Regions from separate parts of the Lysinibacillus sp. NPDC093197 genome, predicted to be linked through region 2. Evidence: riboswitches for the same ligand, from Rfam matches in the RefSeq annotation. Region 2 holds a riboswitch; the other holds the start of a gene.

Region 1 (4,575 bases), on a different contig from region 2:
ATTTATATGCAAGATGGAAATCCAATCTTTACCCCGGTAAAATTGTGCTCAAGTTCTTGCAAATGATGAAAGCTCATGTTTCGGGTAGAAATATGCAGCAACTACAACACCCATAAAAATTAACTTATTATAATGAAGAAAAGGAGATTTAAAATATGATTGGTATAATTTATTACGCTTATGGCGCACCGAAATCTTTAGACGATGTAACACCTTATTTTACACATATAATGAAAGGTAAAACACCACCACCACACGTGATTGAAAACGTTACGGCACAATTTAAAAAATTAGGCGGTGTTGATCCATTAGCAGCAAATACGGGGCGTATTGCTAAAGGGCTGGAACATTCTTTACAGAATCGCTTAACACAGCCTGTAAAAGTATATAATGCATACAAACATACAGAACCTTATATTCCAGATGTTGTTGACACAATGCTTGAAGATGGTATTACAACCTTTATTACGCTACCTGTAAATCCGATTATGTCTACAGGTGCTGCAGCGTTTCATGATGAAGTTAGTACGTTATTAGCTTCTCATGACGTTAAGGTCATTCATGCGAAAAATTGGCATTTAAACGATGAATTACTTGCTGTATATAAAGATCGTGTTCAACGTGCATTTGAATGGATTCCAGTTGAAAAACGAGCACAGACGCATGTTTTATATACCGTCCATAGTCAACCAATTGATCCCGAAAAAAACGAAAACTATGTACGTCAGTTTTCCGAATTAGCCGAAGCCATTTCAAAAGCAGTTCAAATTGATAACTGGCATATTACATATCGAAGCGGTCATGGGAAAGGTGACTGGCTAGGTCCAAATGTAAAAGATAAAATTAATTCATTACAAGGCGAGGGTGCTCAAGGTATCGTCACTTGTGAGCTCCTTTCCCTTTCAGCGGATATTGAGTCTTATTTTGAAGTCGGATATGAATGTCATAGATTATGTGAGGAACTTCAAGTAGAATTTGCCAAATCGGAGTTTCCAGGTGATAGCTATGATACCATTCAAGCTTTAGCTGCCATTGTCGAGTCATTTATTCCAGCTCATAACTGAGCTAGTCGGTACCATTACGTGTAGTCATGCTTAAAACTTATATTGCCATCTGATGTCGAGATTTCATTGATGTCAGATGGCTATTTGTTTTTAATTAGAAAAGCAAACGAGTGCAAAACAACAAAGACAGGTTTGATCGCTACAAAATGATTAAAAATGAAATCGAACATACGGCAGGTTCATTTTAAAATCTTTTTTCTAAAAAGTAATAGGGCTTACGATAGTGGCTAAAATGGTTTAACAGATATAAACTTATATTAAGAAGTATATTAAATATAATCTTCAGTTTAATATAGGCTGCAGTAGGTAGCATAATAATTCCTTGAGATTCTATGAATAATCTCTATAAATCAAGCTATAATTCTTTGGAACTACTAACTATGTTGTTTATTATGCTTAACTAGCTAGTCGTTTTCATTTATTAACAGTTTGTTCTTCCTAAAGAATATAATGAAAAGTTACACTATAAAGAATTCACTTTTCTGGATTTACTTTTTACTTGAAGGATGGTACACTTAATTGTGTTCAATAACAATATATTGTGTTCGTTTTATGTAGGTACTACTATATGTAGTTTAATAGGGAAGTTCGGTATATCCGACGCTGTCCCCGCAACTGTTAAGCTGACGATGATTTAATCCACTGTGCGTTGGTATGGGAAGGATATCAGAGAATGAAGCAAAGCCAGGAGACCTGCCTATCATAAAACAAATCAACCTTTCTTCGGGGAATAAGAAATGGGGACGTGACTATTCTTTGGCTTTTTTACGTTTCTAACTTAGGCTGTCTCTCCCGAGAGATAGCCTTTTTATATTATGAAAAGAGGGAATTTAAAATGAAACTTTATACTAAAACTATATGCCCAAAATGTCTTTGGGTCAAATCGGAATTACAACGTGCAGGACTTGAGGCAGAAATTGTGAATATTGATCATGACGAACAAGCAAAACAAAAAATTATGGACGCAGGTTTTTTAAGTGTGCCTGTTCTTGAAGTAAATGACACATTTATAGGAGATGTCAAAGAAATTGTTTCTCAAATTGAGATGATTGCAATATGATCGTTTATGCCAGTCGTACAGGTAATGTGCGAAGTATTGTTACTAAATTAGATGGTGAGTCAATTGAAATTTATGATGGATTATTGTTGACTGAGCCCTATCTTTTAATTACATACACAGACGGCTTAGGTGATATTCCTGCAAAAGTAGCCCGCTTTTTAGAGCAAAACAAGGAATTTTGCAAGGGAGTAGCTGTTAGTGGTAATAGTAATTTTGGACATCATGTGTTTGGCGGAGCTGGTGAGAAAATTGCAGAAGCCTATAAGGTCCCGTTAGTATGTAAATTAGATTTACGGGGATATCAGGCTGATTATGAAGTAATACAAATGTTTTATGAAACGAGGGTGAAGGGATGAAAACATATTTAAAGCTTAATAATGAGGTGCTTAATCGCTATAGCACGACAGGTCAATTAGAGCTTGAAAAGGACCGTGAAGCAACACGCCGTTATTTTTTAGAATATGTAAATGTGCGTCTACGTTATTTTATTGATATTGAAGAAAAAATTCGCTATTTAGTCGATGAGGGTTACTATGAGAAACAATTTATCGACATGTATGATATAGATTTTATTAAACATCTATACAAAAAAGCATACGATTACAATTTCCGTTTCCCTTCATTTATGAGTGCGAGTAAATTTTATGATAGCTACGCAATGAAAAGTCGTGACGGAGAAGAAATTTTAGAAAAATATGAAGATCGTATTGTTATCATCGCTTTATATTTAGCACAAGGGAACACTGTGTTAGCAGAACGTTCTGTTGAGGCAATGATGGAAGCGTACCAACCAGCAACGCCAACTGCATTAAACAGTGGGAAAAAAGCGCGTGGCGAATTAGTAAGCTGCTTTAAACTATCAATGGACGATTCAATGAATAGTATTGCTGAAAATATTGGTTATTGTTTGGAGCTATCTCGCCTTGGAGGTGGAGTGGGGGTAAACTTAACAGATTTACGTCCATTAGGTGATCCAATTAAAGAAATTTTAAATCGTGCAAGTGGTGTTATCCCAGTTGCTAAACTTTTAGAAAATTCTTTTAGCTATTCGAATCAGCTTGGACAACGAAACGGCTCTGGCGTTGTCTATCTAAATATTTTCCACGCAGATATAGAAAATTTTATTTCATCGAAAAAGCCAAATGCGGATGATAAAATCCGTCTAGCAACACTATCAACAGGTATTATTATTCCAAGTATTTTCTTTGAACTTATGAAACGTGATAAAGATATTGTGTTGTTTAGCCCATATGATATTTATAAAGAATATGGTAAACGGATGTCTGAAATCTCAATTACTGAGATGTATTACGAGTTACTAGATAACCCGAATATCCGTAAAATTAAACGCTTGAATGCTCGTCGACTTTATACAGAAGTGAAAAAAGCCCAATTTGAATCAGGCTATCCTTTCGAAATTTTTGATGATAATGTCAACGATGTACATCCACTTAAAAATATAGGCCGTGTAAAAATGTCAAACCTATGTACAGAAATTCTACAAGTACAAGAAACAAGTATAATTTCTGACCAAAATGAACCAAATGAATACGGGCTGGATGTATCGTGTAACCTAGGTTCAATTGATATTCATGCCGCAAGTAAAGTAAATGATTTTGGAACATTAGTTGATACGGCAATGCATTTATTAACGAATGTGTCGCAAATGACGAACATCACGAATGTACCGCCTGTAGCTAAAGCAAATAAACTAATGCATTCGGTAGGGCTTGGTTGTATGAATTTACATGGCCATCTTGTTACAGAAGGAATCATGTATGGTTCAAAGGATTCGATTGATTTTATGGACAGCTTTATGGAAGCAATGAACTATTATTCACTTAAATCATCTATGGAGATTGCTAAGGAAAGAGGCGAAACTTTCTACCGTTTTGAGGATAGTGATTATGCTTCAGGCGTTTATTTTGATCAATATGTAAACAAAATCGAAGTAGAGCTCTCACCTGTTGTATTAAAAGCACTAGGAAATATTCCAATTGTGACATCAAAAATGTGGGAAACATTAAAACAGGATGTCATGCAATATGGTTTATTCCATTCTTATCGTCTAGCTATTGCACCAACTGGTAGTATTTCATACATTCGTAGCTGTACAGCTTCGATTGCACCAAGTACTGAGCGCGTAGAGGTACGTGATTATGCGGATAGTCGAACAATTTATCCAATGCCACATTTAACAAATGATAACAGTCATTTATATGTTGAAGCATATGATGTGAATCCATATGATTTAATCGATTTATATGCAGCATCTCAAAAACATGTAGACCAAGGTATTTCGATGACGCTGTATGTAACTGATAACTGGACAACGGAACAGTTGGCTAAAATTTATATTTATGCTTGGGTAAAAGGAATTAAATCTGTTTATTATGTCCGTCAACGTTTGCAAAGCTTAGAGGAGTGTGTCGCATGTCAAATATAATTTAC
Region 2 (11,634 bases):
ATTTTCCACTCATCTTCTGTAAAATCATGTTCGCCCATTTCCTCTGCAATTATCGAGAAACTATAATCATAAATTTTGTCTGGGTCTACTGTTAATGGTTTGAAATCTGTTTTGAAATCCATTTGGTTTGCCTCCTAAAGTTTGTGTTGTACAGCTTGTAGTACTTCCTCAAATGAGGAGTATTGTTGGCCATATTGAATATTTGGTCGTGCGATTAAAATCGTTTCAATACCACAGGCAAGTGCAGCGTCTAGCTTTTCATCGACTGAGCCGACTTTGCCACTTTCTTTTGTAATCATCAATGTAACATCGTATTGACGAAATAGTGCTTCGTTTAATTCTTTTGAAAAGGGACCTTGAATAGCAACAATATCTCTTTGCGCCACACCGAGTGCTTCACATTTTTCCATATTATCAAGGCGAGGAAGCATACGTGCAATAACACGTGTATTTTCTAAGCCTTGTAACACCTTTGTAAACGTTGCAAGTGTTTTACTGCCAGTTGTCAGCATAATCACGCCTCGTTTTACAGCTGCTAACTGTGCTGCTTCCTCATAATCTTTAACAACGGTAATAAGAGGGTGTTCGTAATGTTCATTTGCGCGTTCATAACGAATGTATGGAACACCAGCACTCTTTGCTGCTGCCATCGCATTTTTAGAAGCTTCCTCTGCAAATGGATGTGAGGCATCGACAACTAAGCGATACCCTTGTTCTGTAAGTATTGCTGCCATTTCCTCAGCAGTTAGTCTACCAACTAAATGTGGTAGACCTACCTCTGCAAGGCTTGTAGCAGCCGAATCAGTAACAACTGTAGCCGTAATCGCATAGCCCACTGACTGCAATTCAAGTGCTAGATTCCTTGCATCGCTCGTACCAGCTAACATGAAAATCATTTTACTAGCTCCTCGTCATGGTGATGATGATCGTGATGGTGATCATGCTCGTGGTCATGATGGTGGTCATGGTCATGGTCATGGTCATGGTCGTGATGGTGGTCATGGTCGTGATCATGGTCATGATGGTGATGATGATGCGCATGTCCATGTACCGCCGCATAAGCACGATAATTTTCTAAATCCTGCATACCTGTTGATGTACCATTCACAGCTTGTTCAATACGGTTTAACAACACATTTTGTAAACGATCATGGTAGCCAAAATAATTAGCAATTTGGATATCACAGTCAGGATATTGCTCATTAAATTGCTTGCACATGCCATTCATACGTTCCATTAAAATACCTGTGAATAAAAAGTACGGTAGCATAATAATTTTTTTAGCACCGAGCTTGACACAGCGTTCAATGCCTTCTTCAACACGCGGATCTGTCACGCCCATAAATGCGCTTTCCACATACTGAACGTTTAGTTTTTCCCATAACAAACGTGTAATTTTATAAAAATCACCATTTGCCGCTGGGTCACTGCCACCACGTGCAATTAATAAAATAGCAGTATCTTTATGTTCTTCCTCAGTATTGAAGTCGATTTCTGCTAAGCGGTCTTCTAAAATAGCAAAAATTTCGTCATGAATACCGATTGTTTGTCCATACGTGAATGTAATATTTGGATAATGCTCACGTGCATGTTCGATTTCTGCTGGAATATGCATTTTTGAATGACCAGCATGAAGTAAAATAATCGGGATTACATGTACCTCTGTAGCACCCTTCTTCACACAATTCGTTATACCATCTTCAATGTTTGGCGAGGCAAACTCTAAAAAACATGTTTCTACTAAAAAGCTTTCATCGATACGTGGCGTCATTTGCTCTATAAACGTTCGTACCTCGTCATTTCCTGCTGCTAAACGGCTACCATGGCCAACAAATAAAATTGCTTTCATCTTTTATCTCCTCACTAGTCGCCGCACGGAGCTGGCTCTACTTTTATTTTTGACGACATATCTTGATACGTAAAATGCAATATTTTTTTCACCCGTTTGAAGTACTTAAATAAGCGTTCATTTGGATGTGCATTTGCCTTATATTCCTCAATAATGTCTGTAATAAGCGGAATAAGCTGTTCTGGCTCTAGTCCCTCTACAACTGGCTGTGCTGCATGTGCAGTACGCCCTACTGGTTTCGCACCGATAAAAACATCAAATTTACTTTTCCGGTAGACGATACCTATATCGTCAAATACTGCACGATAACACGCCATGCCACAGCCATTAAAGCCAATGTTCAGCGTTTTAGGCAACGACAACCCACCAAGCTTTGCTTGAATCTCCTCTGCATATGGAATTGAATCTGCCTTCTCGCCATAACAGAAGTCACAAGCCTTTAATGACAGCACATCCCCAATTGGTGCGAGTAAAAAGCCTACTTCTCTTAACTTTTCAGTAATAATTTCTGGCTCTGTCGTTGGAATTTTTAAATGAATTTGATGGTCAGGTGTATATTCCATCGTGCCTTCATCTCCCACAACTTCAGCTAACGTCATCATTTGCTGTGGAGTGAAAAATTTATTCGCTACCCCAGGACTAACAGCAAGTTCAAAAATCGACTCCATTTTTTGCTGAACTAACTTCGTTGTAGCCTTTGTGACAGTTGTTCCTTTCACCATGGCTAGTGCAGTTGCTGCCATTTCTAGAGATGATTTTTCTTGTACCGATACAGGCGCAGGTGCTATCGCAATACTACTTTTCAGACGTCCTGCATTTGGATCTGCAGCAAAGTCATGACTTGCAGTACCTGTTTCTTGGTTCATTGCCCACGGCTCATTTTCTTCTCTTAAACGCTGGTGTGGACGTAAAGGCTGTTTTTCTTCTCCAAGTGTATATTTGCGCTGATAGCCACGCGGTGTAATCATTTTATTGTCATAGAAAAATGTCGATGAATTTCCAATAATAACTGTAGTTAACATGCCGATATCATGCTCGAGCATCTCTGCTAAAGTCGTCATCGTTATTTCCTGACGATCACGGTAGGCACTTTTCACAAGTCCTACAGGTGTATCCGGTGATCGATATTCTAGTAAAATCCGTTGTGCTTCTACAATTTGACGTGTACGGCGACCACTTTTTGGGTTATATAACGCAATGACAAAATCGGCCATCGCCGCAGCTTCCACACGCTTTGCAATTAAATTCCAAGGTGTTAAATGATCGCTTAAACTAATCGTGCAAGAATCATGCATAATCGGTGCGCCTAGCAAACTTGCACACGAATTAATAGCAGAAATTCCTGGCACAATTTCGACTTCAACACCTGTTGCTTCCGTCCACCCAAGCTCAATTAGTACTTCATATACAAGTCCAGCCATCCCATATACGCCTGAGTCACCACTCGAAATAACAGAAACGATATTTCCAGCCTCCGCTTGACGTACCGCTTCTTGTGCTCGTGACACTTCTTCTGTCATACCAGTACTAACAATCGACTTCGCACTTACTAAATCTTGAATGAGCTCAACATACGTTTTATAACCGATAATAAATTCACTTTGTTGTAATGCCTCTACAGCACGTGTCGTAATATGCTTGAAATCTCCAGGTCCAAAGCCTACAACAAAAATCTTTCCTTTTTGCGCCATTTTTTACCCCTCTTTCACCTTGTCGATGCCTTTAATGGCTGTTGTTTGTGGGGTACGTTGCAACGTACCTTCTGTCAGTGTAAAAACATGCTCGCTGTGTAAAGAATCATGGTTTAAATCTTTTACAAGTGTTCTACCATGCTCAACTGTTGGTACACGATACCAATTTCCCTGTGGGTACGCGATCACAACACAAGCATCTTTACATCTGCCATTACAACGCGTTCTTGTCGTATGTATTTCCTTATCGAGTGCTAATTTCTCTATTTCGTCTCGTATTGCGAGCGTAATTTCCTCAGCTTCTTTTTTCATGCAACTACTACCATTACAAATAAAAAGATGGGTTTTCATGCCCTCTAAATTCCAAGTTGTCATTGCTTTTCTCCCCTCATTCTACTTTTAGGAAAAAGAAAAAACCTTTACTCGATATCGAAGAGTAAAGGTTTTATAGAAGCCAAAATAAAAACGAATATACACGTATCCGCTCTCGCTTCACTTCTCCCTCCGAAAAGTTTGCATATCATCAACTAAGCAGGTTTCCTGACTTAAGCTTCCTCTTACTTTCGCGCCTTCCCAAGTTTTCAGTGGCATTGCGATTTCATCAGCTATTACAGTAGCGGGGGCTGTATCGGATTTACACCGATTTCCCTATTATCTCGAAGTATATCGAGCACTTAATGATGGATTTATATTTAAATTTTAAAATGAAATGTTAATAAAACGAATATAAAACTGTTTCTATCATAGCCTATCATTTTTATACTTTTCAACATTTCTTTTTTATTTATTAGATTTTTAATAAAATTTCAACAAATATTTCATTAAAATTGATAGATTTTCTCTGACATTTATCTGAATTTTCTAGATTGTTATTTTATAAAAAATTTTTTACAAAAAAAAGGATAGCTTATGATTGGAAAAACATGTTACACTTCTTCGTGAAAACTCACAACTTCATCTTTTTTCGGTGCGAAGTGTATACATTTCGCTTAAAAGGGAAGCCGGTTCAAGTCCGGCGCGGTCCCGCCACTGTACTAGGGAATTTTATAGAAAATGTCACTGTCCATAGGACGGGAAGGCCTATAAAATGTTGAACTAAAGCCAGGAGACCTGCCGAGAAAATCGTGATCGTTTCAACCTACGAGGAGAGGTGTGCGGCTTGGCAAATGACAGTTCTATTTGCTTTTTCAGCTATGCACTTTTTCCGAAACGGAGAAGTGCTTTTTTTATTGCGCACGCTACATTCGAAAATTACTGTTGAGGAGGAAAGGTTTTGAAATTTTCTTTTTGGAAACTTAGTTATTTCTTAGTGGCTCTTTTACTAGTACCAAAACGAGCGTTTGCCATGCATATCATGGAAGGATTTTTGCCGATTGAATGGGCGATTTTTTGGTGGGTTATTTCGATTCCATTTATTATTTTAGGATTACGTTCTATTCGTAAAACAATTGACGAAAATCCTGAAACGAAAATGATATTAGGCTTATCAGGTGCATTCGCATTCGTCTTATCGGCACTGAAAATTCCATCAGTAACAGGAAGTTGCTCACATCCTACTGGTGTTGGCCTTGGTACAGTTCTTTTTGGACCATTAGCCATGAGTGTGATTGGAACAATCGTTTTATTATTCCAATCATTACTTTTAGCACATGGTGGTATTACCACTTTAGGTGCAAATGCTTTCTCTATGGCGATTGTAGGACCAATTATTGCGTATTATGTCTTTAAAGGTTCTCAAAAAATCGGTCTATCATTCTCTATTGCTGTCTTTTTTGCACGATGCTTGGGGACTTAGGTACATATGTTGTCACTTCAGTTCAATTAGCATTGGCTTTCCCTTCTGAAGTAGGAGGCTTTATGGCTTCATTCACAAAATTTGCAGGTATTTTTGCTTTAACACAAATCCCTCTAGCAATTAGTGAAGGAATTTTAACAGTTATCGTTATGAATTTCTTAAAAAAATACAATGTGAGCGAATTAAAGGCACTACGTGTTTTCTCAGCAAAGGAGGCACATTAGGATGAAGAAAAATTTACTGCTACTAGCTGTCGTTGTACTTTTAGCAATCATCCCTCTTTTCGTACAAAAAGGTGCAGAATTCGGTGGTGCAGACGGAGAAGCTGAAGCTGCAATCGGTGAAATTAATGCAGAATATGAACCATGGTTTGAAAGCTTATGGGAGCCACCAAGTGGTGAAATTGAAAGCTTATTATTCGTATTACAGGCTGCGATTGGTGCTGGCTTTATTGGCTATTTCGTAGGCTATATGCGCGGCAAGCATAAGGAAGGTTAAACGATGTTACTCATTGATAAGTATGCTTATATGAATAAACTAGCGTCCGTTCATCCGTTAGAAAAAATGACGTTTTCCTTGGGGTTACTGCTATTGTCGCTTATCGTGAGAGATGAACTTATTTCACTCATTACATTTATTGTAATGAGTGCTTTTATCATTTTAGGCGCAAAAATCCCTTTCCAATATTATGCGAAATTACTGCTGTTACCAGGATTTTTTCTGCTATCCAGTTTACTATCTATTTTGATTTCAATTGCACCAAATTCAAGTAACCTCCCAGCACATTTCTGGGCATTTTCTCTTAGTAATTGGACTTTTTTCATCGGAAATGAAAGCTTGATCACAGCACAGCAGCTATTGTTCTCTGTATTAGGCAGTATTAGCTGTTTATACTTTTTAATTTTAACGACATCGGTACAATCTATTTGTCACGTCTTACGTCAATGGCGTCTGCCTGCTTTATTTGTAGAATTAGTAGAGCTAACGTATCGATTTATTTTCATCTTTTTAAATAGCATGCAAAAAATTCATCTTGCTCAACAATCACGCCTTGGCTATCAATCACCTATGCAATGGTTACGGTCGATTTCCATGCTTATTGCAGCATTGTTTGCGGAAATGTTTCAACGTAGTCGTGAACTAAATAATGCGATGCAAGCACGTGGTGGCGAATCTATTTATTGGCAAGACAGTGTATGTTATAGCAAGAAAAACTGGTTTGGAATTGTTTTTATATTTTTATTCCTCGTAATATATGGAGGTTTTTTCTCATGACAGAGCTTTATTTTGATCTTAAACATTTATCATATGCTTATGCAGACGGTACCGAGGCACTTACAGATATTTCATTGCAAATTCCAAAGGGGAAAAAAATCGCCCTACTAGGTCATAATGGTGCTGGCAAATCAACACTATTTCAGCATCTAAATGGAATTTTAAAACCGACCGATGGCAACATTACGTTTTGCAACGAAGCGCTTAGCTATTCTAGAAAAGCATTATCCGCATTACGTCAGCAGGTCGGCATCGTATTCCAAGATGCTGACAATCAACTTTTTTCAGGTACAGTAAAGCAAGATATCGCTTTCGGGCCATTAAATCTTGGCTGGTCTCATGAAAAAATCGAGGAAAAAATCGCCTGGGCAGTAGCACAAACAGAGGTTGAGTCATTACTTGATAAGCCCATACATTTTTTAAGCGTCGGACAGAAAAAACGTGTTGCCATGGCAGGTGTGCTGGCAATGGAACCTTCTGTATTACTATTAGATGAACCGACTGCTGGACTAGACAATTATTATGCTGCACAACTTTTACATTACTTAGCTAAATTAGAAAATGGGGAACGAACTTTTTTATTGGCAACCCATGATATCGCTTTGGCTTATGAATGGGCGGATCAAATAATTGTTATGGAGGCTGGGAAAGTCATTTACAATGGGGATCCGGTCGAATTGTTCTATCAAGAGAAGTTACTTGAACTAGCCCATCTTGAACGACCATGGGTTTTTGAAATAACCCTCGCCTTACAAAACAAAAAGTTATTTGACGTTGGCTTGCCTATGCCTCGATCAAAAGAAGACTTACAAACACTTATCGAGCAGCTCTAAATTGTTTGGGTGCCAGGCACTCAAACAATTTTAAAACAATTGAAAAAAATTTATTGAGATATGAAACTTTTCTATTTTCCATCCGTTATAAATAGTGAAATGTCATATTTTACTGAAGGAGGAAAAACAATTGAAAAACTGGGTGATGAAATCAATCGCTGTCGTAGCATGTTCTGCACTAATGGTTCCTGCTGCTTCTGCCTTTGCTGAAGCACCACAGAACCCAGAATTGGTGACAAGTATGCTCGCTAGCAACAAAAGGCAAGCATTAAAGCAGTTCAACGATCAAACAGGAGGAAACGAATGGATTAGTGCCGATACTATTATCGTCAAACATTCGGGTCTTGCGAAGACCGTACATAGTAAAATTGGTTCAAAAGTAATTCGATCGATTCCTTCATTAGGTTACGAAGTAATCCAACTAAAAAAAGGCATAACATTAACAGAGGCTGTTTCGTATTATGCCAAGCAAAACGGAGTCAAAAGTGTATCTCCAAGCTACAAGTACCAATCCTTTAATAATGCAGTCGATCCAAAGAAAAAGGATATGTATCATATAAATCTACTGCAAATTGATAAGGCTTTATCATTAGCAGGAAATCATGAGGTCAAAGTAGCAGTTATCGATTCTGGTGTAGATTATAAACATCCAGATTTGAAGTCTCAAGTGCTTCCACCTTATAATGCAGCAACGCCTGCCAATACCTCATTTTCTGATCCACACGGGACGCATGTAGCAGGCATTATTGCAGCTACTAAAGATAATGGGCTTGGTGGACATGGTATTTATCCATCAGCAAAGATTCTGCCAATAGATGTCTTTAACGGCAAACAAACTGCAAATGATTTCGTTATTGCACAAGGTATACTTTACGCTATTGAACAAAACGCTGACGTTATTAATATGAGTCTCGGTGGCTACGGAGAATCTCCACTAATGCAGGAAGCCGTTAAAAAAGCAATCGATAAAGGCATTACGATTGTAGCTGCTGCGGGTAATGATTCAACAGATCAATACTCCTTCCCCGCTTCTTTCGAAGGTGTCATTAGCGTTGGTTCTACAAATGAACGCAATAAACTATCAAGCTATTCCAACTATGGACCATCAGTGGACTTAGTTGCGCCAGGAGAAGATATTTATAGTACCGTTTATGATCGAAAAAAGGGATCATCCTTCACAGCATTTAGCGGGACTTCAATGGCATCTCCTGTAGTTGCGGGTGTAGCAGCCCTACTAAAATCAAAATATCCCACTTTAAAGCCTCATGAAATAGAGGCAATACTCGAAATGACCGCAAAGGATTTAGGTGAAAGAGGCTACGACCTAACCTATGGACATGGCCTCGTCGACCCATTAAAAGCAATGCACTTCGATTTAAACAACCTACCAGAGCGCTATTCTGAAACAAAAGAAGAGCGTCTAACCAATGCCAAAGTGCTTAATAAAAATAGTCTGAATACCGAAAAAGGCGAATTCAAGCTACCAGATGAAAAGAAATGGTATAAAACTGAATTAGATGCAGGTGAATATGTTCAACTATCATTAAAAGGTGCTAGCAACTATGACTATGCATTTGACTTATACTTCTACCCTACAGGTCAAAAAGATGAGTCTGAAACTATCAATGTCAATGATGTTCGCGCAGGAAAACAAGAAGGCTACCTTTATAAAGCAGAGCAAGCAGGAACGCTTCTTATTGGCGTTAAGGATCATAATGGTGGCTATAGCTTAAAAGGTGCATCAAACTATATTTTCACAGCGCAAACGACAAATGAATTACCGATCGATTCATTAGCAATGGATAGTGCACATAAAATTCAACAGTTCCCATTTAGTACGGCAGGAGAAAATTATACGTTACTCTCAGACAATCAACAAGGTGACCAAGATTACTTTACATTTTCAGTAACGCAACCATCAACATTGAAATTTGATTTATCTGGTCTACCTGGTGTTACAGCATCAATGGAAATCTATTTAAAAAGTGATTTGGATAACATATCAACAGAACAAATAGATGAAGACGAATGGAATGAAAATGCACCCTACCCATTACAAGCATCTTCAAGCTCAGCAAAAGGTGAAAGTGTAAGTATCGTTTTCGATGCAATCCCTGATGAAGAGTATGTACTAAGTGTATCCAATGACAACAGTGGCGCAGTGTCAATCGATATGCTCTTTAATGGCGGTATTGATAACGAGGAAAAAGCGAACATGAATGAATCAATTATTCCTTACACGTTAAAAGGAGAAATTGTTCATCTTCCTGAAGATGAAGACGGACTTCCATTGGATGAGCCAATGCTTGAAGACGATGTACAAAATAGTGATGGTGCACCAGCTCCAAATAAAGCAAAAAAACGTGAACGAGGAAAAAATTTTTTAAATCTTCTTTCAGGTCCCGATTTTGAGGAAAATGGTTTAGATGCGGATCTCATTATGGCGAATGCGATTCCTTTTAATATCGGTGAAGATCAAAAAGCATACTTCCAAACTGAATATGATGAAGATTATTTCGTATTTACTGCTCCAGAAGATGCGATTTATGGTTTCCAAATTAAAAAAGGAAATAATCAAGAGCCAACTGGCACTATATTTGAATATGATGAGGAAACAAATGAATTGCTTCCACTTTCTTCATTAGCGAATGATTCGGGGCTGATTGGTCTACTTTACGGAGTAACAATTGATGAAGACGATCCAAAAACAATTGCTCTGAAAAAAGATAAAACTTATGTTATCAAAATTGTTAATTTTGGTGGCCGCTCCATCGAACCATATTCACTTACATCAAGAAAAATGGCAGCTATACCTGAAGACAAAAACAATGAAATTAATACAGACATCACTGCTCAAACGATTGAACCAGGTATCAATTATCAAAATCATCTCCTCTATAATGATGATAAAGATTACTACTACTATAAACATCGGGGCGAGGATACAGTGTTGAGTCTTCTGTTATCTTCCGTTCCATATACAAATGAACAACTCAATCAAATACCAAAGGAACTACAATTTGACTTGAAATTTTCTGGTTCAATTATTGAGGATACAAACGGCAATATGCAAATCGACGACGATGAACTAGCGAAAGAAATACCGTTTGGACAAGGTGAAAACTTATTTGAAATATTTCTTGGTCTCTCAGGTACTTCAGAGGTCAACACATCTTTCCTAGCGAAAAGAAATCGCGGTTACTTTATTACTCTTAGCGCCACGGACTTTGGGCTCTTATCGCTCCAACCATACACATTATCTGTATTTAATCATAAAAATGTTGATGAAGATGCAGATTCCACATTAGTGCATGGTGTGCCAACAAAACCAACTATGCTAACGAAAAACGGCGATAAATATATGGCTAATCAATATTTAAATGCTAGTGTGCCATTTGGCGATAAAGACTATTTCGAATTCTACAATGACCGCAAACGCGATGTGTTCTTCTCCTTACAAACTGAAAAAGGTTTAGATGGTGTAATTCGTATTATTGATGCCAATGGAAAAACGGTTGAAACATTAGATCTTTACGGTTCCAAAGATACTGAAGTAGGTTCCGTTGAACTAGATAAAGGAACATATTATATAGAGGTTAGTGAAGTAAACGGCAAAGCTAGTACACAACCATATACGCTCGAAGTACAGTAACTAGCTGCTAAAGTAAAAAAAGGACGAAAGGCATCGAGTTGAACTTCTCGATGCCTTTTGACTTTATGCCCAATAGCTTTATTCAAAAAATAGCTTTCATCTCAATCAAATAATGTTTTCTTTTCTGGAGTACGTAAAAATTCAAAGAGTATATCTATTTGTGCCATAGTATTTCTATTAGTAGAAAGCGGCGGTAAATTGTGTTGCGAAAAAAAGTGAACATTATTCGTTTCAATACCTATCGTAGCTTCCCCTCCAATAATTTCACACAAAATAAATATCTTATAGTAATGATACGGTTCAGGAGGGTGCTGGTGTTTATTTTTGTCCAATAACGCAAGAAGTCTTACTGGCATTACATCATAACCAGACTCTTCTTTAATTTCCTTTACTACATTCTCTGAAGGAGATAATCCAATATCACAAAACCCTCCTGGTAATGCCCATTTATTATCAATATTCTCTTTTACCATTAATATTTGATTATTTTTAAAAACGACACCACGAACATCCACTTTCGGCGTTTGATAACCTGTTTC

Evidence for each region. A riboswitch is a leader RNA that binds a small molecule or an ion and turns the genes downstream of it on or off. The one in region 2 is predicted to bind cobalamin.
Region 1: linked by a shared signal. The riboswitch ahead of ACIP9G_RS08890 (glutaredoxin family protein) and the one ahead of ACIP9G_RS03510 (energy-coupling factor ABC transporter permease) in region 2 are both predicted to bind cobalamin.

Annotation. Positions count from the first base shown of each region.
Region 1 is NZ_JBIVOH010000002.1:608,929-613,503, reverse strand. It holds gene ACIP9G_RS08900 (ABC transporter ATP-binding protein) at 1-66, shown strand, start outside; gene ACIP9G_RS08895 (ferrochelatase) at 156-1,064, shown strand; cobalamin riboswitch at 1,604-1,780, shown strand; gene ACIP9G_RS08890 (glutaredoxin family protein) at 1,900-2,124, shown strand; gene nrdI (class Ib ribonucleoside-diphosphate reductase assembly flavoprotein NrdI) at 2,121-2,480, shown strand; gene nrdE (class 1b ribonucleoside-diphosphate reductase subunit alpha) at 2,477-4,570, shown strand; gene nrdF (class 1b ribonucleoside-diphosphate reductase subunit beta) at 4,558-4,575, shown strand, end outside.
Region 2 is NZ_JBIVOH010000001.1:678,349-689,982, forward strand. It holds gene ACIP9G_RS03485 (precorrin-8X methylmutase) at 1-122, opposite strand, end outside; gene cobK (precorrin-6A reductase) at 135-896, opposite strand; gene ACIP9G_RS03495 (sirohydrochlorin chelatase) at 893-1,849, opposite strand; gene cobJ (precorrin-3B C(17)-methyltransferase) at 1,864-3,540, opposite strand; gene ACIP9G_RS03505 ((2Fe-2S) ferredoxin domain-containing protein) at 3,544-3,915, opposite strand; cobalamin riboswitch at 4,054-4,233, opposite strand; cobalamin riboswitch at 4,489-4,672, shown strand; partial or broken gene ACIP9G_RS03510 (energy-coupling factor ABC transporter permease) at 4,895-5,559, shown strand; gene ACIP9G_RS03515 (energy-coupling factor ABC transporter substrate-binding protein) at 5,561-5,833, shown strand; gene cbiQ (cobalt ECF transporter T component CbiQ) at 5,837-6,610, shown strand; gene ACIP9G_RS03525 (energy-coupling factor ABC transporter ATP-binding protein) at 6,607-7,443, shown strand; gene ACIP9G_RS03530 (S8 family peptidase) at 7,574-11,095, shown strand; gene ACIP9G_RS03535 (NUDIX hydrolase) at 11,197-11,634, opposite strand, start outside.